Regions from separate parts of the Mesorhizobium sp. WSM3879 genome, predicted to be linked through region 2. Evidence: riboswitches for the same ligand, from Rfam matches in the RefSeq annotation. Region 2 holds a riboswitch; each other region holds the start of a gene.
The links. A riboswitch is a leader RNA that binds a small molecule or an ion and turns the genes downstream of it on or off. The one in region 2 is predicted to bind thiamine pyrophosphate.
Positions count from the first base shown of each region.

Region 1: it holds a riboswitch for thiamine pyrophosphate, as region 2 does, so the genes downstream of both, thiC (phosphomethylpyrimidine synthase ThiC) here and thiB (thiamine ABC transporter substrate binding subunit) in region 2, are expected to answer to the same signal.
Region 3: it holds a riboswitch for thiamine pyrophosphate, as region 2 does, so the genes downstream of both, CK218_RS31325 (phosphomethylpyrimidine synthase ThiC) here and thiB (thiamine ABC transporter substrate binding subunit) in region 2, are expected to answer to the same signal.

Region 1 is NZ_NSFZ01000004.1:121,378-128,489, reverse strand. It holds gene CK218_RS10495 (hydroxymethylpyrimidine/phosphomethylpyrimidine kinase) at 1-571, opposite strand, end outside; gene CK218_RS10490 (thiamine phosphate synthase) at 562-1,167, opposite strand; gene CK218_RS10485 (thiazole synthase) at 1,164-1,937, opposite strand; gene thiS (sulfur carrier protein ThiS) at 1,942-2,139, opposite strand; gene thiO (glycine oxidase ThiO) at 2,136-3,104, opposite strand; gene thiC (phosphomethylpyrimidine synthase ThiC) at 3,101-4,921, opposite strand; TPP riboswitch at 5,034-5,145, opposite strand; gene CK218_RS10465 (beta-galactosidase) at 5,427-7,112, opposite strand, start outside.
Region 2 is NZ_NSFZ01000007.1:43,172-50,283, reverse strand. It holds gene thiQ (thiamine ABC transporter ATP-binding protein) at 1-407, opposite strand, end outside; gene thiP (thiamine/thiamine pyrophosphate ABC transporter permease) at 404-2,026, opposite strand; gene thiB (thiamine ABC transporter substrate binding subunit) at 2,243-3,253, opposite strand; TPP riboswitch at 3,296-3,409, opposite strand; gene CK218_RS17090 (thiamine diphosphokinase) at 3,551-4,195, shown strand; gene CK218_RS17085 (ABC-F family ATP-binding cassette domain-containing protein) at 4,197-6,011, shown strand; gene CK218_RS17080 (homocysteine S-methyltransferase family protein) at 6,028-6,966, opposite strand.
Region 3 is NZ_NSFZ01000020.1:61,574-68,685, reverse strand. It holds gene CK218_RS28785 (ATP-binding protein) at 1-1,209, opposite strand, end outside; gene CK218_RS28780 (carbonic anhydrase) at 1,367-2,119, opposite strand; partial or broken gene CK218_RS31325 (phosphomethylpyrimidine synthase ThiC) at 2,683-3,482, opposite strand; TPP riboswitch at 3,562-3,672, opposite strand; gene CK218_RS28770 (FAD-binding oxidoreductase) at 3,811-4,278, opposite strand; partial or broken gene CK218_RS28765 (porin) at 4,335-5,333, opposite strand; gene CK218_RS28760 (MFS transporter) at 5,529-7,112, opposite strand, start outside.

The DNA of each region.
Region 1 (7,112 bases), on a different contig from region 2:
TGAGAACGTCATTCGCTTGATGTCCGTGCGCGTGCCCGCCCTTGACGAGCACGGCGGTCCGCACCGTCGCCAACAGGTCCTCGCCTTGAACGCACGCGCCTTCTTCGTCCTTCGCAGGTTCTGATCCCACAAACCTTGCGAGCTCAATCAGGTTGGGGGTCACGAGCCGGCAGAGCGGCATCAGATCACGGCGCAACACGTCGACGGCATCGTCCTGCAGCAACACGCGTCCCGAGGTCGAGCCAAGCACAGGGTCGAGGACCACCGGCACCTTCGGATGGGCCGCCAGGACAGAGCCGACCGCCTCAATGGCTGCCGCCGTCCCCAGCATGCCGATCTTGACGGCTGCGACCGGATTGGCAGCAAAGGCAGCGCGCATTTGGGCGGCGATAAGCTGCGGCGGCATCTGCTCGATGTGTTCGACGGCCGAGTGCGTCTGGACGGTCACGGCCGTGACGGCGAGGCAACTGCGCAGCCCAAAGGCGGATACGGTCTCGACGTCTCGGGCTGTTCCGGCGCCGCCACTTGAATCGCAGCCGGCGACGATCAGCACATGCGGCGTCAACGCCATTGGGCTGTCGCCGCCAGCCATTCAGCCGTCCGCGCCTCGGGGTGCGTGTTGCGGGTGATGTCGGTGACGACCGCCGCACTTTGGGCGCCGTGCGCGAAGACAGCGGCAACGCGCTCGACGGTGAGCCCGCCGATGGCCACAAGCGGAATATCGCCGACGCGCTGCTTCCAGGCGGCGATGCGGTCCAGCCCCTGCGGATCCCATTTCATCGCCTTGAGAATGGTCGGGTAGATCGGTCCGAGCGCGACATAGTCCGGCTCGGCTTGGAGCGCGGTTTCGAGTTCGGCGCCGTCGTGAGTGCTGAGGCCCAGCCTCACGCCCGCCCTGCGGATCGCCTTCACATCAGCCTCCGCCAGATCTTCCTGGCCGAGGTGAACGAAATCGCAATCTTCCTCGATCGCAAGACGCCAGTAGTCGTTGACGATCAACCGGCAGCCGTGGCGGTCACAGACTGCCTTCGAGGCGCGAATTTCTCGGCGCAGCGAAGCTTCGCCCTGGTCCTTGATGCGCAGCTGCACCAGCCTCACGCCGAGCGGCACCAGACGTTCGATCCAAGCGGCGGAATCGACGATCAGGTAAAACGGATCGAGCTTCATGAGAATGCTGCCATGCCGATGACGGGGGTGGAGGGAACGGCCATGTCGCGCGGCTCGAGCAGGCCGGCGCAATAGGCCTCGCGGCCGGCCTCGACCGCCTTGCCGAAGGCCGCGGCCATGGCAACGGGATCGCCGGCCCTGGCGACCGCGGTGTTGAGCAGCACTGCGTCGTAGCCGAGCTCCATCACGGCCGCGGCATGCGAGGGCCGGCCGATGCCGGCATCGACAATCAGCGGAATGCCGGGGAAATGGCCGCGCAGGCTTCGCAGCGCATCGGGGTTCTGCGGCCCGCGGGCGGAGCCGATCGGCGCGCACCAGGGCATCAGGAGCCTGCAGCCGGCGTCGAGCAGGCGCTCGGCAACGACGAGGTCGTCGGTGGTGTAGGGAAACACCTCGAAGCCTTCGGAGGCAAGGATCCTTGCGGCTTCGACCAATCCGAAGACGTCGGGCTGCAGCGTGTCGTGGTTGCCGATCACTTCCAGCTTGATCCAGTCAGTGCCGAACACCTCGCGCGCCATCCGCGCCGTCGTGACCGCTTCGCTCACCGAGTGGCAGCCGGCGGTGTTGGGCAGCACGCGAACGCCGAGCGACTGGACCAGCGACCAGAACTGGCCGCCGGCTTTGCCGCCCGATGTTTCGCGGCGGAGCGACACCGTGACGATCTCCGTGCCGGACGCTTTCACCGCCTCCGCCATGACGGCAGGCGAGGGGTAAAGCGCGGTGCCCAGCAGAAGGCGGGACGCGAGTTTCTGTCCATAGAACTCGAGCATGGGATCAGCCTCCCTTCATCGGCGAGAGGATTTCGATGCGGTCGCCATCGCTGAGCCGGCAGCGGTCGCGCTCCCCGGCCGGTACGACGTCACCGTTCAGCGCGGTGGCGAGCCAGCCGCCTTGGAAATCGAGTTCGCGGAGCAGCGCGGCAAGCGTTTCTGCTGCGACTTCATGAGCTTGGCCGTTAACGGTGAGCTTCAAGGGCAAACTCCTTTGCTCCAGGATCCCAGGATGAGGTCGGCTGCTCGCCGCGCCATGGCCGGCGCGAGCAGGAAGCCGTGGCGGTAGAGGCCGTTGATGCGAATATTCCCCCCGTCGCGCTCGACGCGAGGCAAGTTGTCGGTGAATGCGGGACGCACGCCAACACCGGTTTCGACCAGCTCGGCTTCGCCGAAGGCCGGATGCAACGCATAGGCAGCGCCGAGCAGTTCCATGGTCGAGCGCGCGGTGATCGGGCCTTCGGCATCGCACTCGATCATCGTCGCGCCGACCATGAACAGGTTGTCCGCGCGGGGCACGACATAGACGGAGACGCGCGGATGCAGCAGCCGCACCGGGCGGGCCAGCGAGATCTCGTGCGTTCGCAGGATCAGCATCTCGCCGCGTACGCCGCGCAGTTCCGGTCGCTTGTCACCGCTGCCGGTGCAGTCCACCTCAATATCCTGAGATGCGGGCGCCGAGCTGCGGCCGAACTCGACGCGCGCGCTCATCCCGCGCAGCTTGTCGCGCAGGGAAAGCAGCGCCTTGCGTGGGTCGAGATGCGCTTCCTCAGCGAAATACAACCCACGTCGAAACCGGCCGTCGAGGGCCGGCTCGAGTGCCGCGATTTGGCTGGCGTCCAACTGCCTGAAGCCGGACGTTCGGCGGCCGAACCGGTCGAGTTCGCCGGCATCGCGCGCAGACGCCAGCACCAGCGTGCCGCGGCGCGAGACATGGCCGGGCAAGGCCGCGTCCCACCAATCAACTGCGTCGCGTCCGAGCGTCAGCACGGTCTCTTCGGCGCTCTCGCGCTCGCACCAGGGCGCGAGCATGCCGCCGGCCTGCCAGGAGGCATTGCCGGCGATATCGAGGCGTTTCTCGACAAGGGTCACCTCGGCGCCGCGCGTTGCCAGCTCGTGCGCGAGCGTCAATCCGGCAACGCCAGCGCCGCGAACGAGCACCTTCATGGCGTGTCCGTGCGCTCGGAGGTGCTGTCGACCGGCATATAGAGATCGCCGCCGTCGCGGTACTTCGCTGCCATGGCCGCGAGCCCTTCCTTCTGCGCTTCCGCGCGGATGTCATGCGAGATCCGCATCGAGCAGAATTTGGGACCGCACATGGAGCAGAAATGCGCCACCTTGTGCGCCTCCTTCGGTAGGGTTTCGTCGTGGAAGGCGCGCGCCGTCTCCGGATCGAGCGACAGGTTGAACTGGTCCTCCCACCGGAACTCGAAGCGCGCCCTCGACAGCGCGTCGTCCCTGACCTGGGCGGCCGGATGGCCCTTGGCGAGGTCGGCGGCATGCGCGGCGATCTTGTAGGTGATGACGCCAGTCTTGACGTCGTCGCGGTCGGGCAGGCCGAGATGCTCCTTCGGCGTGACGTAGCAGAGCATCGACGTTCCGAACCAGCCGATCATCGCCGCGCCGATGCCCGATGTGATGTGGTCATAGCCCGGCGCGATGTCGGTGGTGAGCGGCCCGAGCGTGTAGAACGGCGCTTCGCCACAGACCGCGAGCTGCTTGTCCATGTTCTGCTTGATCTTGTGCATCGGCACGTGGCCGGGGCCCTCGATCATCACCTGGCAGTCCTTGGACCAGGCGATCTTGGTGAGCTCTCCGAGCGTTTCCAGCTCGGCGAACTGGGCCGCGTCATTGGCATCGGCGATCGAGCCGGGGCGAAGGCCGTCGCCGAGCGAGAACGCCACGTCAAAGGCCCGGGCGATGTCGCAGATCTCCTCGAAATGCTCGTAGAGAAAACTCTCCTTGTGGTGATGTAGGCACCACTTGGCCATGATCGAGCCGCCGCGCGACACGATGCCGGTGACGCGATCGACGGTGAGCGGGATATAGGGCAGGCGCACGCCGGCATGGATCGTGAAATAGTCCACGCCCTGCTCGGCCTGCTCGATGAGGGTGTCGCGGAACACCTCCCAGGTCAGTTCCTCGGCGACGCCGCCGACCTTCTCCAGCGCCTGGTAGATCGGCACCGTGCCGATCGGCACCGGCGAATTGCGCACGATCCATTCGCGGATGTTGTGGATGTTGCGTCCGGTCGAGAGGTCCATCACCGTGTCGGCGCCCCAGCGGATCGCCCACACCATCTTCTCGACCTCCTCGGCCATCGACGAGGTGACGGCGGAGTTGCCGATATTGGCGTTGATCTTGACCAGGAAATTGCGGCCGATGATCATCGGCTCGCTTTCCGGGTGGTTAATGTTGGACGGGATGATGGCGCGGCCGCGCGCCACCTCGTCGCGCACGAATTCCGGCGTGACGAAGTCAGGGATCGCGGCGCCGAAGCTTTGGCCATCGCGTTGAAGTTTCGAACGCAACTGCTCACGGCCGAGGTTCTCGCGGATGGCGACGAACTCCATCTCAGGCGTGATGATGCCGGCGCGCGCATAGGCGAGCTGTGTGACAGCGCGGCCGCCGGCCGCGCGCAACGGTCTGTTGCGAACCGGGAATTCCGGCGTCAGGCGATCGGCTGAGACGAAGCCGTTGTCTTCCGGCTTGATCGTGCGGCCCTCGTAGCGCCCCACGTCTCCGCGCGCCTCGATCCATGCCTCGCGCAGCCGTGGCAAGCCACGCTCGATGTCGGTTTTCACCGTGGCGTCCGTGTAGGGACCGGACGAGTCGTAGACAGTGACCGGCGGCTCGCCGGCGCTCGGGTGGACCGAGATCTCGCGCATCGGCACCCGCAGCTCCGGGTGAAGCTGACCGGGTTTGTGGACCTTCTTCGAAGCTGGGAGTTCGCCGACGGTGACGGTCGGGGTGTGGGCATTCATGAGTGAGCCTCCTTGCTCGAGTGCAACGGAGACCCAGTCCACGCGATGAGGAGGAAGTGACGCTTCGCTTAGAATGCGGGCACTGCCCGAATGCCGAAGCCGGATTGCCGACCCGCGAAGCCTCGCACCGTCCCTACGCCAGTATGAACTGGATCAGGTTCAACGGGTCACTGCGCGCGATAGCAGTATCTCAGCCCCTTGCCGGGACTCCCCTGGTGAGGCGCCTAGGTTGGACGATGCGACGCTATCCTGTCAACTCGACTTCATGACTTCTCCAGCCTGGAACAAGCGACGAGAAGCGGCGCAGCCACGCAGCTTTGATCGAGCATCTCTTACATCGACGCCCATTGAGCCACGACCTTGCGCGCGTCGAGCTGGCAGTCGGGGCCCACTTGTCATCCGCCAAGGAAACGCTTTTGCGATCCCTTGTGGCGGCGGATTGAAGAACGCATTTTTCGCCTCGAAGAGCATCTGTTCGGCGTCTATGGACGCTGGTTCGATTTGTTCAGGACCGAATTATTGCGCAGCCGTAAGGGTCGACTTGCAGCGTTCCTTCAACGGCCTTGCCCGTCAGCAGGTCGAGGCCCTTTGGGACCTTGGGTAAGATCACGGCGACTTCCGTGGTGTTCAGCACGAACATCAGCCGGCGGTCGTCGGCTTCCCTGACAGAGACCTCCACCCCGGCAGGCAGGTCGGGCAGCAAAGGCGCTATACCGGCTTTGGCCAGCACGACATCGACAAGCTTCTCCGTCAGTTGCGGCGTGAGATACGTGCCGACATAGACAACCCGACCTTGCCCGACCTTGCGGGCGGTGATTGCCGGAGAGCCGGCGGCGAAGCGGTTCGACCAGACGCCGAGCACCTCGGTGTCAGGCGCTACGTCAAGCACCTCGTACAAATGCGCAGCCTGGAATTCTTCATTGCCAAGGGTGAACAGGTATTTGCGTTCCGCGGACGAGGCCGGGAGGGGCGGCGGTGCATAGGTGCCCATCGGAGCCGGACGAAACAGCGGAAACAGGCCGCTGGCGCCTTCGGGAACGACGCGGCCGAACTCCGTCACCCTGACGCCGCTCAGGGCTGCAAGGGCCTTGCCGGGAGCCTGCTCGCGAATGATGTGGTTGTTCTCGTCCCTCGTCGCGCTCAATGCCGATAGGATCAGCGTACCGCCGTTGCGGACGAATGTTTCGACAGCCTCGTTCCATTCATTCTTCCACATCACCCAATGCGGGACGTAGAGCGCCTTGAGCCGCGAAAGATCGTCTTCGGGATGAATGAACCCGCATGCAATGCCGTTCTGATAGCAGTGGCGATGAAGCAGCGTCGCGTCTTCGAGCGGACTGGGGAGGCCGATCGGATAGGTCTTGTGAGCCTCCTGGTTGTCGAAGTCCGCGCCGGCGATGCCGAGGTCCATGCGCACTGCGGTGCCAAGAATCTGCTCCTTCGCGGCGGCGATCTCATGGAAGAAGCGGCTTGCCTCGTCATAGCGGCGGCGCGGCACGTCGTCGTGATCGATGACGCCCATCCAGTAGATCTCGGCGCCGAAATGCGCGGGACGCCAACGAAAGAACATGACACCGTCGGCGCCGCGGGCCACCGAGGTCATGGCCATGCGACGCATCTCGCCGGGCTCCGGCGTCATCGTCGAGAAGCCGGGCTGGCTGCCGAAGCCTGAGGCCTGCTCCGGAACGATGAAGTTGCCGGAATAGGCGCGGCATATGTCGAGATGGAGGGCCTGGGTCGCCGCATGCCCGCCGGTTCGGCGCATCTCGTCATAGAGCATCGGATAGATGTCGAAGCCGATGAAATCGAGGTCCTGTCCGAACTGACCGCGGAAGTCGATGTCGGCAAGCTGGCCAAGATTATGGAAGATGAACCAGTCCGGATTGGCGGCACGCAGGATCTCGACCTGGTCATGTTGGAAGGCGGCGGTCGCTGCGGCCAGAAAGCGATGGTAGTCCTGCACATGGCCGGGGCTGGGGTAGGACGGCATGAGCGGTCTCGGCAGGTCGATCTGCGAGAAATCGTCGTAGGCCGTCGCCCAGAAGTGGCCGCCCCAGGCGAAGTTCAACGCCTCGATGGTGCCGTAGGCCTTCTGCAGGTATTTCTGGAACTCCAGCCTTGTCGAAGGCGCGAACGATTCCGACACCGTGGTGTTGAGCTCGTTGTCCGTCTGCCAGCCGATCACACGCGG
Region 2 (7,112 bases):
TTGCCGGCGAGACCGACACGCCCCAGCGCTTCCGCGACCGCGCGGTGGTCGTCGGCCGTGAGCTTGAGCGATGGCGAGCGGCCAAGCCCGACATTGCCCTCGACCGAAAGATGGGCGAACAGGTTGTTTTCCTGGAACACCATCGACACCGGCCGCGCCGAGGGCGGCGCATTGTCGACATCGATCCCGCCGATCAGCACCTTGCCAGCATTGGGTGATTCGAAGCCGGCCACCAGATTGAGCAGCGTCGACTTGCCTGAACCGCTCGGCCCCATGATGGCAGTGATCCTGCCGGCGGCGAATTCGACATCGAACCGGAAGGATGCCTCGCCATAGCTGAAGGATACGCCGTCCAACGTGACGGCCAGGCCCTTCGTGGCCGCGATGCCATTATTATCCCTCGTCATGCCTTTGCCTCCCGCCCCAGCCAGTCGGCGGCGACAACCAGCATCAGGCAGACGAGGCCGAGCAAAAAGGCCAGCCCCGCGGCGTCGGCGGTCCGGTAGCTGCCCATGCGCGCGAGTAGAAGATAGGGCAAGGTCTGGACCGAATCGCTGCCGAACAGCGCGATAACGCCGAGATCGCCGAGCGACAGCGCCATGGCGAACGCAAAGCCGGTGGCCAAGGGCCGCCGCAGCGACGGCCAGTCGACCAGCCGCAGCCGGTTCCAGCCGGAAATGCCGAGCGCCAGGCAGAGTCGCTCGTGGCGCTCGCTCGCCGCGTCATAGGCAGGGCGGACGGCGCGAATGGCAAATGGCATCGCCATCACCGCATTGACCGCGACGACCATGACAGGTGCGATGGCGAACACATCGGTGATGTTGCGCAGAGCCAGGAACCAGCCGGCGCCGATCACGATCGGCGGCACGACCAGCACGAAACCGGCGCCGGTGTCGGCGGCGTGTTCGAGCAGCGACATGGCGCCGCCCGCGCGGCGCCGCAGGGCCAGTGCGCGTCGGGCGGCAATCAGCGACAGCGACAGCATCACGCAAAGCAGCGCCGAGAGAAAGGAGAGCCCGGCGCTGGTGAGCGTCGCGCGGCGCACGGCGTCCTCGCCGGCCAGCCGCCCAAGATCCGCCTCCAGCCCGGCGAGCACGGTCGCCGCCATCGGTCCGGCGACGAACAGCAGCGCAAGCACGATCAGGCCGGCATTCAACACGGCCTCGGTGGTGCTGGCCGCAAGGTAGCGGCGTGGCGCTACCGGCAGATTCGTATCGCCGGCCGTGTTGGCGCCGAGTCGCGTCAGCATGGCGACCACGACGAAGGTCAGCACGATCTGCAGAAACGTTAGTGTCACGGCCCGCGCGGGATCGAAATCGAAGCGCAGCGCCTGGTAGATCGCGACCTCCAGCGTCGTCGCCGCCGGCCCGCCGCCCAGCGTCAGCACGATGGTGAAGGAGGTGATGCACAGCATGAAGACCAGCCCGGCGACCCCCGGCAGCGCCGTGCGCAGCGCCGGCCATTCGATCAGCCGGAAGGCCGACCGAGCGTCCATACCGAGCTGGCTCGCCAGCCGCCACTGGTCGGCCGGCACGGTGCCGAGCGCCTCGAGGAACAGGCGCGTGGCCAAGGGCAGGTTGAAGAAGACATGCGCGACCAGGATGCCGGAGAGGCCGTAAATGCCCGGCCATTCCCCACCGCCGAACGTGCCGAGGATGCCGGCAAAATAACCGGCATGGCCGTAAAGCGCCAACACGCCGAGCGCGGCGACGATAACCGGCAGCGCCAGCGGCACCGTGAACAACTGCAGGATCAGGCGACGTCCGGGAAAGTTGGTGTGCCTGGACAGGGCGCGGCCGACGAACACTGCCGGCAAGACCGAAAGCAATGTCGACAGCAGCGCCTGCCAAAGCGTGAAGCGGGCGACGCGGAGCAGATAGCTGTCGAAGGCCGCGGCAGCGCTGGACGGACCGCTCGCGCCTTCGAGGATCAGGCCGGCGAAGGCGCCGCCGATGAGCAAAGTGATGGCGACAAGGGCGATGATGCCGGCGGTGATGCGAGGGTCAGGGCGCGGCGTGGATTGCACGCTGCACCACGTTGGCTCGAGCTAGCGAACGCCACGTTCCGTCGCACCCCCCTCTGTCCTGCCGGACATCTCCCTCTCTAGGAGGGAGATTGGCAGCTTTGCCGCTCTTCCTACACCGTCGGCGGCTAGCGAAATCACCGATGACCGCGAATTTCCCCCTTTGCGGGGGAGATGGCCGGCCGGACAGAGGGGGGTGCTCAAGCGCCATCCTGCGTCCTACTTGCTCATCGCCGCCAGCCATTCATCCACCCAGGCCTTGCGGTTGGCCGCCACCTCGTCCGGGCTGAACAGCAGGGTTTTGGTCGGCTTCACCAGCTTTTCGAAGGCCGGGTTGAGCGGCTTGTCGGTCTTGCCGGCCGGGAACATCCAGTTGGTCTCCGGGATGATGTCCTGGAACTTGGGCTCGGTCATGAAGGTTATGAATTTTTCCGCCAGCGGGTTCTTCGCGCCGATTTTGGTGATGCCGGCGACCTCGATCTGCAGATATTCGCCCTCCTCGAAGGACGCCGCCTGATAGCGCTCGGTGTTCTCGGCCACCATGTGGTAGGCCGGCGAGGTGGTATAGGAGAGAACCATCGGCGCCTCGCCCTTGGTGAACAGACCATAGGCCTCGCTCCAGCCCGGCGTCACGGTCAGCACCTTCGGCTTCAGCTTGGCCCAGGCTTCCGGCGCCTTGTCGCCATAGACCGACTTGACCCACAGCAGCAGCCCGAGGCCCGGCGTCGAAGTGCGCGGATCCTGGATGATGATCTTGTCGGGGCCGGCGCCCTCGACCAGTTCCTTCAAGCTCTTCGGCGGGGTCTTCAGCTTTTCGGTGTCGTAGACGACGGCGAAATAGCCGTAGTCGAAAGGCACGAAGGTGTCGTCTTTCCAGCCGCCGGGCACATTCAAATCGGCCACCGCGCCATGCGGCGCGAATAGGCCGCTCGCCTTGGCATCCGCGGTCAGGTTGGTATCGAGGCCGAGCACGACATCGGCCTTGGTGCCGGCGCCCTCCAGCTTGACGCGATTGAGCAGTGCCACGCCGTCGGCAACCGAGACGAATTCGAGATCGCAGCCGCATTCGGCCTCGAATTCCTTCTTCACCGCGGGCCCGGGACCCCAGTCGGCGGTGAAGCTTTCGTAGGTGTAGACGGTAAGCTTGTCTTTCGCCTCGGCAGGCCCGACGCCCACCAAAAGCGAAACAAGGCCGGCTGCAAGAACAAGGTTGGACAATAGCGAGCGCATCGGCGCCTCCTTCGTTCGCGTTAAAGGAATTCAGGCGTCGGATGGTCCGAAACGTCTAATCCCTCCGCCGGTACAAACCGGATCAGGTTCAGCGGGTTGGCTTTGTGCCTCTCAGCCGGTTCGCAAAATCAGCGTCCGGCACCCCGTTAGAGCATTTCGAGACATAGGCCCGGCCGATGCGGCGCGCAAGCGGAAGTTTCCTGGGCATCCATCAGGGTTCACCGCGGTAGCGAAGTGCGATTCCGTTTGGACGCGCCCGCTTCCGTTTCGTTGGCCGGGCTGGTAAGGGCGACGGCCATGGGCACATTCACCATCCTGCTTGGCGGCGATCTCGTCCGCACGCCTCGGCTCGATCGCCAGATCGAAGGCTCCCGCATCATCGCCGCCGATGCCGGTATCGGCCATGCCGATATGCTTGGCCTGCTGCCGGAGCTCTGGGTCGGAGATTTCGACTCGGTGCCGGCGAGCCTGCCGGAGAATCTGGCCGCCGTGCCGCGCAAGATTTTCCCGACCGAGAAGGATATGACCGACGGCGAGCTCGCCATTGCCGAGGCGCTGGCGCGCGGCGCCACCAGCCTGGTGCTGGCCGGCGCCTTCGGCGGCAAGCGCGCCGATCATGCCTTTCTGCATTTGGCTCTAAGCGTGCGGCTGGCCGAGGCGGGCACAACCGTGCTGCTGACCAGCGGCGCCCAGGAGGGCGTGCCCATCCTGCCGGGCAAAGCCGGCTTCGACTACGCCAACGGCACGCTGTTCTCGGTGCTCGGCTTCTCCGACCTCGCCGGCCTGACGGTCTCAGGCGCCAAATGGCCGCTGGACGGTGTCGAGGTGGCGTTCGGCTCCTCGCTTACCATATCAAATGAGGTCAAGGGCCGGCTCCATATCGCGCTCGAGCGTGGCCGGGCGCTGCTGCTCGCCCACCCCTATCCTCTTCCCGAAAGCTGACATGGCCCCGCCTCTTCTCAATCTGGATGGCATAAAACTGACTTTTGGCGGCACGCCGCTGCTCGACGGCGCGGTACTGAGCGCCTCCGCCGGCGAGAAGATCGCGCTTGTCGGCCGCAACGGTTCGGGCAAGTCGACGCTGCTCAAGATCGTCGCGGGGCTAATCGAACCGCAGGACGGCGAAGTATTCCGCCAGCCCTCGGCAACGGTGCGCTACCTGCCGCAAATGCCCGATATGGATGGCTTCGCCAGCGTGCGCGCCTATGTCGAAGCCGGCCTCGGGCCGGCCGACGACCCGCATCGCGCCACTTATCTGATGGAGCATCTCGGCCTGACCGGCGAGGAGCGGCCGAACGACCTTTCCGGCGGCGAGGCGCGCCGCGCAGCACTCGCTCGCGTCATGGCGCCGGAGCCCGATATCCTGCTCCTCGACGAGCCGACCAACCATCTCGACCTGTCGGTCATCGAATGGCTGGAAGAAGAGCTTGCCCGCACCTCGTCGGCCGTGATCCTGATCTCGCACGACCGCCGCTTTCTCGAGCGCGTCTCGCGCGCCACCGTCTGGCTCGACCGCGGCCAGACGCGCCGGCTGGACAGGGGGTTCGCGCATTTCGAGGAATGGCGCGACCAGGTGCTTGAAGAGGAAGAGCGCGAACAGCACAAGCTCGGCCGCCAGATCGTGCGCGAGGAGCATTGGCTGCGCTATGGCGTGACCGCCAGGCGCAAGCGCAACATGCGCCGGCTCGGCGAGCTGCAGGCCATGCGCCAGCGTTTTCGCAGCCATCGCGGCGCCGAGGGTTCGGCGACGATGGTGGCAAGCGACGCCGCTGAATCCGGCAAGCTGGTGATCGAAGCCAAAGGCATCGAGAAGAGTTTTGGCGACCTCACCGTGGTCAAGGGCTTTTCGACCCGTATCCAGCGCGGCGACCGTGTCGGCCTTGTCGGCCCGAACGGCGTCGGCAAGACGACGCTTCTCAAGATGCTGACCGGCGAGCTGGCGCCGGATGCCGGCACCGTGCGGCTTGGCGTCAATCTGGAAATCGCAACGCTCGATCAGAAGCGCGAGGCCGTCGACCCGCAGGAGACGCTGGCGAACTACCTGACCGACGGGCGCGGCGAGAACCTTGTGGTCAATGGCGAGCAGCGCCACGTCGTCTCCTATATGAAGGATTTTCTTTTCAAGCCGGAGCAGGCGCGCACGCCGGTGCGCGAGCTTTCGGGCGGCGAGCGGGCGCGACTGCTGCTGGCCCGGGTGCTGGCGCGGCCGGCGAACCTTTTGGTGCTCGACGAGCCGACCAACGACCTCGACATGGAGACGCTGGAGCTGCTGCAGGAACTGGTCGCCGGCTTTGCCGGAACGGTCGTCCTGGTCAGCCACGATCGCGATTTCCTTGACCGCACAGTCACCAGCGTGATCGCGCCCGACGGCGCCGGACGCTGGATCGAATATGCCGGCGGCTATTCCGACATGCTGGCGCAACGCGGCGGCTCGAAGCTGGAGGAGCGCAAGGCAAGGCCGAAGGCTGAAGCGAACGAAGCGACGGCCAGGGCCGAACAGACCAGCGCGAAAAGCCCGGCCAAGAAGCTCTCCTTCAAGCAGAAGTTCGCGCTGGAATCCCTGCCGAAGAAGATCGAGGCGGTGAGCGCGTCCATCTCAAGGCTGGAGAACAATATCGCCGACCCGTCCTTCTATGAGCGCGATCCGGTCTCGTTCCAGAAGACCATCGCCGCGCTCGACAAGGAGCGCACCACGCTGGCCTCACTTGAGGAAGAGTGGCTGGAGTTGGAGATGCTGCGCGAGGAGATGGAAGGCTAGCCGCTATAGGCAAGCCTCAGAGGCAGGCCTCGCAGATCGCAGCGATATGGCGTCTGTCGGTGCCGCAGCAGCCGCCAAGCACGGCTATCTGGCCGAAGCGGTCGCGCATGGCGCGGTAGCGCCGGCCGAGGTCGACAGGATCGCCTGGATCGAGTTCGGTCGCCGCATCCAGCTCGGCATGGCTTTTGGCGGAGGCGTTGGCCCGCACGCCGCGAATGCGCCTGATCCAGCGTCCGTCGCCGGCAAGGACGGCGTCGAAATGGCTCGGATGCGCGCAGTTGATCATGAAATATGCGGGGGCGCCGTCCGTTTCGTCGTCAACGGTCTCGATGGCGTCTCTCAGGCTCTCCCCCGAAGGCAGGCGTCCGTCCGTCTCGACGGTAAACGAAATCACCGACGGGAGCCCCACCGCCATCGCGGCACAGGCTATTCCGGCAGCCTCCTGCGCATAGGTCATCGTAATGGCGCTGACCATATCGGCGCTGGCATCGCGGAATGCCTTGACCTGATCGCCGTGATAGATCTCGGCCTCGGCGGGCGACATGACTGTGTCAACGTGGTAGCCGTCGCCACGGGGCCCGACCACCCCATTGACCAGCACGGTCATGCCACGCGCAACATAGGGCGCAGCCAGCGCCCGCGCCCATGACACTGCCTGCATGTCTATGCCCGACAATGCGACTTTCGAATAGCCGAGCTTTTCGCCCCAGTCCGGATTGGCGCGCCACGTCGGAGTATCGAGCACGAAGCCGACGCCGTGTTTGTCGGCGATGTCGAGATACTGGCGGAAATAGCGGGCCAACGTCGTCCGCCCCTCCTCCTCGCCAAGAAGCGGAAAGGCGGCGAAGCAGGGCAGATCGAGGCCTTCCAGGAAAACAAGTGAGGTCTCGAGGCCGCCATCGGTCAGGAAAACGGCTTCACCCAGCTCACGAACGTCGATCTTCGCACTGGTCATCGCCGTCTCCGGTCAGACCTGCCGCTTGCGCGACTATAGCATTTGAGGGCGAATTTGCCATGCCGGTCCGGTCGCGAAGGTCGCGCTGGTCCAAAGCTATCCATTGCAGCACTCGCGTGATGCGCATATTCTATGCGCATGTTGCG
Region 3 (7,112 bases), on a different contig from region 2:
AATTTGACAAACACCGGAAGTGCCTATGGCGGTCCGAACCACTTCGGCCGCAGGAACTACGCGAAACACTGGCCGTCCGGCGCAGACAAGTGAAACGACTTCATCAATAAGGGCGAGGTTCCAGACGGGTATGCACGTGTTTGCCACAAAGCACTCAGTATGCATGCTGAGGCTCGGATCAACCAGAGCAAGCGCGCATTGATCCGCATCGAAAACGCGTTGAACGAATCTGAGCGCTGCTTCGGTGGAAAAGCGCGCCCCGTCGTTCGTTGCTCTACTGTCGTTGAAGCGAGCTTCGATCTCGCTCATCGCCTCTTCAAGCTCCAACCGCCTTTTCAGTCGGTTCGTCCGCAGACGCCGTCTGGAGGATCGAATGATCGCAAACAAGCAGATGCATATGGACAGCAAGCCAAAGAAAAGTCGCGCACGCTGCGCTTGCGCGCTGGCCAGGCTGTAGCCTTTCAGATGCTCTCGCTCCAGCTCGGCAGCCTTGGAGGACGTGTCGAGGAATGCGATCTGATTGGCAGCTTGGTCCAACCTCCATAAGGAAGACACCGCAGCGCCGGCCTTGCCCACAACATCCGCGGCAGCCCGGGCCTGCCTGGCAAATCGCTCGAGAGGATGATCCATATGTGATGCGAGGTTGAGCCACAGCACTAGCTTGGAAAGTTCAAGCCTGCCCTCTCCAGGGAGAAAAATCGAGCGAGCAAGGTCTGCGACAGAGCTTTTCATGAGCTGATTTTGCTTGACCCAGGCTGAGATGGCCGCCTCAGTGTTTTTGATCGAGTTTTTAAGCTGCGCGAGCAGTGCGGATTCCCTGGAGCTCTCATCTGGCGAAATCTCCAAATGGTGTTGCAAGTTTTCGACGTCGCTTTGCAGCGCCTGTCCCGCAGACGCAACCGAACGGAAGTCCAATGCCATATCGGTTCGCGCGCGAGCGACGTCCCGCTGGAGCAATGCATCGTTGATCTGAATAGTACGCAGCTGGCTTAGGACCGCGTCGTTGATCTCGGGAGCCTGCCACTGGGTTCCGACCAAGAGCGCAACCGAGGCGGCTAGGCCAATTAGAATTGCCTTATCGGAACTGAGCCATGTTTTCCAAGGAAACGGCGTTTGATCCGTCGTGCCCGCCTGGCGGCGGTCCGACGAGAATTCCGGCGCCACCCGGGTTCGGTATGCGGCCGGATGCTGCTGGAACAGGAAAGCCACACCTACCTCTCTCCTTGGACGGCTTAAACACCGTTGCCGAATTTGGTCATGGTCCGCTTCCAGGACCAGAATGAGCGCCCAACGGGCGCCTTACGATCTTGGAAGCAGATGAATCTCCGCGCAGGCGGCGCTTCGCTCCCTCACGGCGGCAGGGGCCTCAGGGGAGGCCCAGGATGAAGCGCCGATTGGGCGAACGGATAGGGCGCGCGTTCCGGGGATAGAGCGAGGTAAAGCGCTTAATGTCCGCTGGGTCGACCTCAACCGGTTCCGTCGCCACCATCCAGTCGACGTTTTCGGTGCATGGCGGCGTCGTTAAAGATCCTTCATATGTCCAGTAGCCAAGCGAAGCCGGCAGAAGCCCGTTCGGGTCGACCTCGTCGACGGCTGCCTCTTCGCCTGATGTTGCGGGAAATGCTGCAGCAAGCCTGGCAAAGCTGGCATTTGTGTCGCCTGGCACTAGAAAAACGCCCAGCACACCCAGAGTGTCGCTGTCGGTGTCCTTATGGACAAAATGCGCTTCCATCGGGAAGCTCTTGCCCGCGACGTGGTGCTCGCTTGGCGCATGGAAATGGAACTGGAGCAGCTCATACACACGATCCCCTCGAGTGAGCGTGCTGCCTTGCGGCAGGTTGATCTGAATGGTGTGGCCGTTGTTCACCATCCTGCCGCCGCCGCTGTGCCAACCTATGGCGATGCGCGGAATATCCGCTTTGACCGCGCCCTTGATATCGACCGGCGATTGCTGTGTGCCCGCCGAGCAGACGAAATTTGTCTTATCCAGATCGCCCCAGTGTTCGGGCCCGGCCGGGCCGGCATATCCCCAATGGGTGCTCGCCGCCCCCGCGGCATCAGCGCAAATGGGACACGCGCCGAGTGCAACGAACCCTTTGATCAGACTACGACGATGCATATTGCTTTCGCTCCTGGACGTGAACTAAGTTTATCATTTGCGGTTGGCATGGCGGGAACTGCGCTCGCAACCACCATGATGTGGCAACATGATCGCAACTACCCCGAACAACTCGGCATACGACCAGCGCGTCACGCAGCGCTTCATGTCGGCGCACAGACGACATCCTCGTCGGGACCGCCGCTGAGCTTGTCATTGTCCTCACCGGCGGTATGCGGTTGGTAGCGGCCATTCTCACCTGGTCCGAGCTATCTGCGCCAATACGTGGTTGTTGCTTCCCCGACCCTCTGGTGGCCTGGGTATCCAGATCGCATCCTCGGCCTCGTGACGCCTTCATATTCATCATCCGTCGACCAGAGAAATCGATTGCTTCAATTACGAACATTCACGTTTTGGATGCATTCACGCGCAATCCGCGGTACTGACCGCCTCACTTCGGCGGGTGCTATCGAACCTTCGCCCGCTCAAGCAGCTCAGGGCCGCCCCGTGTCGAAGCTGTTGACGGCGAGTCTCGATTCGGCACCCGTGACCGCATCAAGCGAGCACCCTGCCATTCTCGCTTCGGAGCGCACGATCCATTCGCGGATGTTGTGGATGTTGCGCCGGGTCAAGAGGTCCATCACCGTATCGGCGCCCCAGCGGATCGCCCACACCATCTTCTCGACCTCCTCGGCCATCGACGAGCTGACGGCGGAGTTGCCGATATTGGCGTTGATCTTCGACCAGGAAATTGCGGCCGATAATCTCATCGGCTCGCTTTCCGGGTGGTAAATGTTGGACGGGATGATGGCGCGGGCGCGCGCCACCTCGTCGCGCACGAATTCCGGCGTGACGAAGTCAGGGATCGCGGCGCCAAAGCTTTCGCCATCGCGTTGAAGTGTCGAACGCAACTGCTCACGGCCGAGGTTCTCGCGGATGGCGACGAACTCCATCTCAGGCGTGATGATGCCGGCGCGCATAGGCAATCTGCGTCACGGCCTTGGCGGACTTCGCTCGCAGCGGCCGGTTGCGCATCGGAAATTCCAGCGTCAGGCTTTCGCCCGTCGCAGATCCATTGTCCTCCGGCCTGACATGGCGGCCGTCATAGGCCTCGACATCGCCGCGCGCCATGATCCATTCCTGGCATGGGCGGGCAGGGCCCATTTCGATGCAGGTTTCGACTGCCGGGTCGGTGTACGGGCCGGACGGATCGTAAACGGCCACGGACGGCTCGCCGGCCGTCGGATGGAGGGAGATCTCCCGCATCGGCACCCTGATGTGCGGGTGGATGGCACCGGGCTTGTGGATTTTCGCGAGGTGGGCAGTGGTCCCGTCGACACGGCGGGGGTGAGGGCAATCTCTTGAGGCTCCTTTGCTCATGCATTGGAGACCCAGCTCTGTGCCGGAAGGATGAAAAGACGCTTTGGTCGCCCTGCTCGAAACAGGACCTCGGGCGTAAACCCCGCGAAGCGCTTGCACCATCCTACGCTAGTATGAACTGAATCAGGTTCAACGGGTCACTGCGCCGCGACCAGCAGTATCTCAGCCCTTGCCGGGACCCCCTGGTGACTGCCTCTGTTGGACAGGCGGGCCCTATCTCGTCAAGCGCAGTGAAGAGGAATCGGCTTACTTAACCTCATCGATCATCAACGCTTCCAATCGTCACTAAAGCCCTTACGCAAAATGCATCGCGACATTCCGGATCGCCTGGCTCAAAGACTATTTGTCCGCCCGGCGGCACTGAAGCGCTCGATTGTATAGGGTTCGAGTGGTATTGGCGGGTCACGCCCAGACAGCAGATCGCCAACCAGTTTGCCCGTGGTCGGGCCTTGTGTGAGGCCCAGGTGACCGTGCCCGAACACATACAGAATGTGAGCATCGGTCGCGGAGCGGCTGATGACCGGTAAGGTATCCGGGGTCGCGGGCCGGTGGCCGCTCCACACCATGCCGCCGGGACCATCCAGGGCCGGGAGATAAGCCTTTGCAAGCTCAACCAAGCCTTTCGAGCGAGCAAAATTCGGGCTGGCTCGCAATCCTCCGAACTCGGCCGCACCGCCGATGCGTAAACCGATAGAGAGAGGTGCTGCCACGAAGTTGCTCTCTGCAAAGATCATCGTCCGGTTGAGTGCGATCTGGGGTGCAGCGATTGTGGTGTTGTAGCCGCGCTCGCTTTCGAGCAAGGGCATGGTCGCCAAGCTGGCGAGAAAGTCTAGTCGCGCAATCGACCACCGAGAGTTCATTCAATTAGAATGACCGGTTGGAAACTGAGGATGCCGCCGAGGCAATCTTTTTTGTCAGCCTTCGTCGAATTCACGTTCGAAGGGTCGACCATGCCGATGCCGTAGTGGCCGTAGTCGATTTCGACCGTCGCCGTGAAACCGGCAACGAGCGTGTAGACGACGTTTGCGGCCACACCATAGTTCTTGAACTGACCGCCCGAGATCTGAAGGTTGAACGAAGTTTTCTCGTCGAGTGCGTGAGTGGAGCCGGCCCAGAAGGCCCAGTTGCCGCTCCAAGTTTTGTAGAAGCCGCGACCGTGAGCGGCGATTGCACTGGTTGGATCATCGTTGATAACGCCAATGGAGCCATAGCCGAACATTCCGAATAGCGACAGCACATCCGTGACATTGACATCGACGCGGATCTTGCCGCCCAAAGCATCGTAGTTGCTGTCACGAGCGATTACGCTGGTGATCGCGCCCCAGCCCTGCGTTTGTTTTACGCCGAAGACGACGTGCGGGACATGGCTGTGGTTAGTACCGACTACACCCGACCCTTGTTCAAGTGAAACCAGAGCCGAAAGGCCATTGTCGGCATCGAAGTAATACTGGGCCACGTTGGTATCGAAGTCGCCGTACGGAACGAGTACGTTGATGAGGTCCGGCGTAGCCTGTAAGCGTGTCGAAGGGCGAATGGTCCTTACCAACTCGGAGGCCACCAAGCTGGAACCAGGCGGAAGTCAATTTGACGCCGCTATTGAAGCCATAGTTTTGAGGACTGTCCGGGCCTGGATAAGCGTTGCGGTTGCCGAAATTCACGCGGTTTTCAGTGTAGGTCCTCAGTGCGCCGAGTTCGGTCTCCTGGCGCGTCCAAGTTTTGAACGTGAAACGCGTGTTGTGGTGCCCTGAACCTCGCCAGTTCTCACATCGGTGGTTCTTGCCCCGTCATACGATCGGACATCGCCGAAGCCGACGTCGTAACGGATGTAGCCCCCGATGCGCAGGCAGGTCTCGGTGTCGGTGCGCAGGGGGCGCGGCAGCGCAGGACCCATGCCCTCCTTCCGTCAAGCGCCGCCTCGAGGCCCGCCGCGGCATGGATATTCGCGAGAGAGGGACGTACGCATAGCCTCGCCTACCGGTGATGCGGGCTTCGCGCTGCTCGAAGTCGACCGGCGCGGCAGGTCCCAATGCACGATGGGTTCGTGATCACGTCACCTCGGAGGACGAGAAACGATTGCTGAGGCACGGGTTCGAGCTGCCTCAGTCGTTCGTTCGATCGAAAGCATTGTTTGTGGAGGACGCTCTCCATCATGCAGCGCCAGGAGACGCTGGCTGACTTCCTTATCCGCTGCCGTGAGCCGATGATTCAGGCGAAGAAAGTCCATCCAGGTTGGCGTGCGGAATGTCTCTGTCCAAATCGAAGGCGCTTGAAGATTGCGCTGCAGTGTCCAGTTTCGCGCCCCGGCACGGCTCTGAACATGGCGCCTTGCGCGCATGTAACCCAGAAAGGACTCGATATTGTCTTCCGATATAAGATACTCGACCTTGACCACTATGGGACCACTCCTGGGCTTCAACTCGAGTGCCAGCTCAGGCGGGTGAAAATCCGAACTCTCCTGATCCGTTTCTTCCCATGGACGGACCGGCAACACTATTCCCGCAGCAGCAACGAGCAACAGAGCGCCCGCGGCACTCTCCAAAGCGCAGCCTAAGGAGTAGTTCTGTGCGATAGTCCCCCAGATCCAGCTGCCGGCCGCCATCCCGCCTGCGCTCAAGGCGTAGTAGATCGATAGTGTGCGGCCCACCACCCACCTTGGGCTTGCCAGCTGAACCGACACGTCAATGCCCGTCCAGGTGATAAGCCAACCCGCGCCACCAAGTGCCAGCGAAATGGCCGCCACAGCGACTGACGATGTCAGGGAAAGGGAAAGGCAACATGCTGAACAAGCAACAGAGGCGAACGACACCAGCCTGTCTTGAGACGTGATCCGCCTTAGAAAGCTATTGCTCATGCCGGCCATGAAAGCACCCATGCCGAAGCCCGCCAGCAAGATGCCGTAGATGATTGGGCCGCTTTTCAGCTGGTCCCGGACGAATAGCGGGAGCAGCGCAAGGATGGAGATGCTTGCCAACCCGAAAAGGGCTGCACGGGCAATCGCTGCCCTGATTTCCAACGACATGAGCGTGAAGCGCACTCCGTCATGAATTGCCATCGTCATTCGCTCACGCGGGAGAGGTGACGTGCGAACATCCCATGTAGTACGCCATATTGCGGTTAGCGGCGCCAGGTCGCTCAGCGCTGCCAACGCGAAAGCGGCCAGCGGTCCAAAAAATGCCAGGACCACGCCACCCAAAGCCGGACCAACGCTGCGCACAATGTTGTATCCGACAGACATAAGCGTCACAGCGGCCGGGATGTCGCGCTTGTGAAGGATATCGCCAACCGAAGCGTGCCAGGCCGGATCATTCAAGGCAAAGCCGCAGCCGGCCAGGAACCCTAATCCGAGAATTAGCCAGGGACCGGCAAATCCCAGGCCCACGGAAATCATCAGCGTCGTTGACGCCAATGCTATCAGGCAGTGTCCCGCAAACATCACCCATCGGCGGCTGAAGTTGTCGGCGATGGCTCCGGCCAAGATCGAAAGAAAGAACACCGGCAACGTCGATGCGGCCTGCACGAGTGCAACCATCAGATTCGAAGCGGAAATCGTGGCCATCAGCCAACTGATGGCGACCGTTTGCACGAGCCATCCGAGGCTGGATATTTGCGTGGCCGTCCAGATCGAGCGAAACAC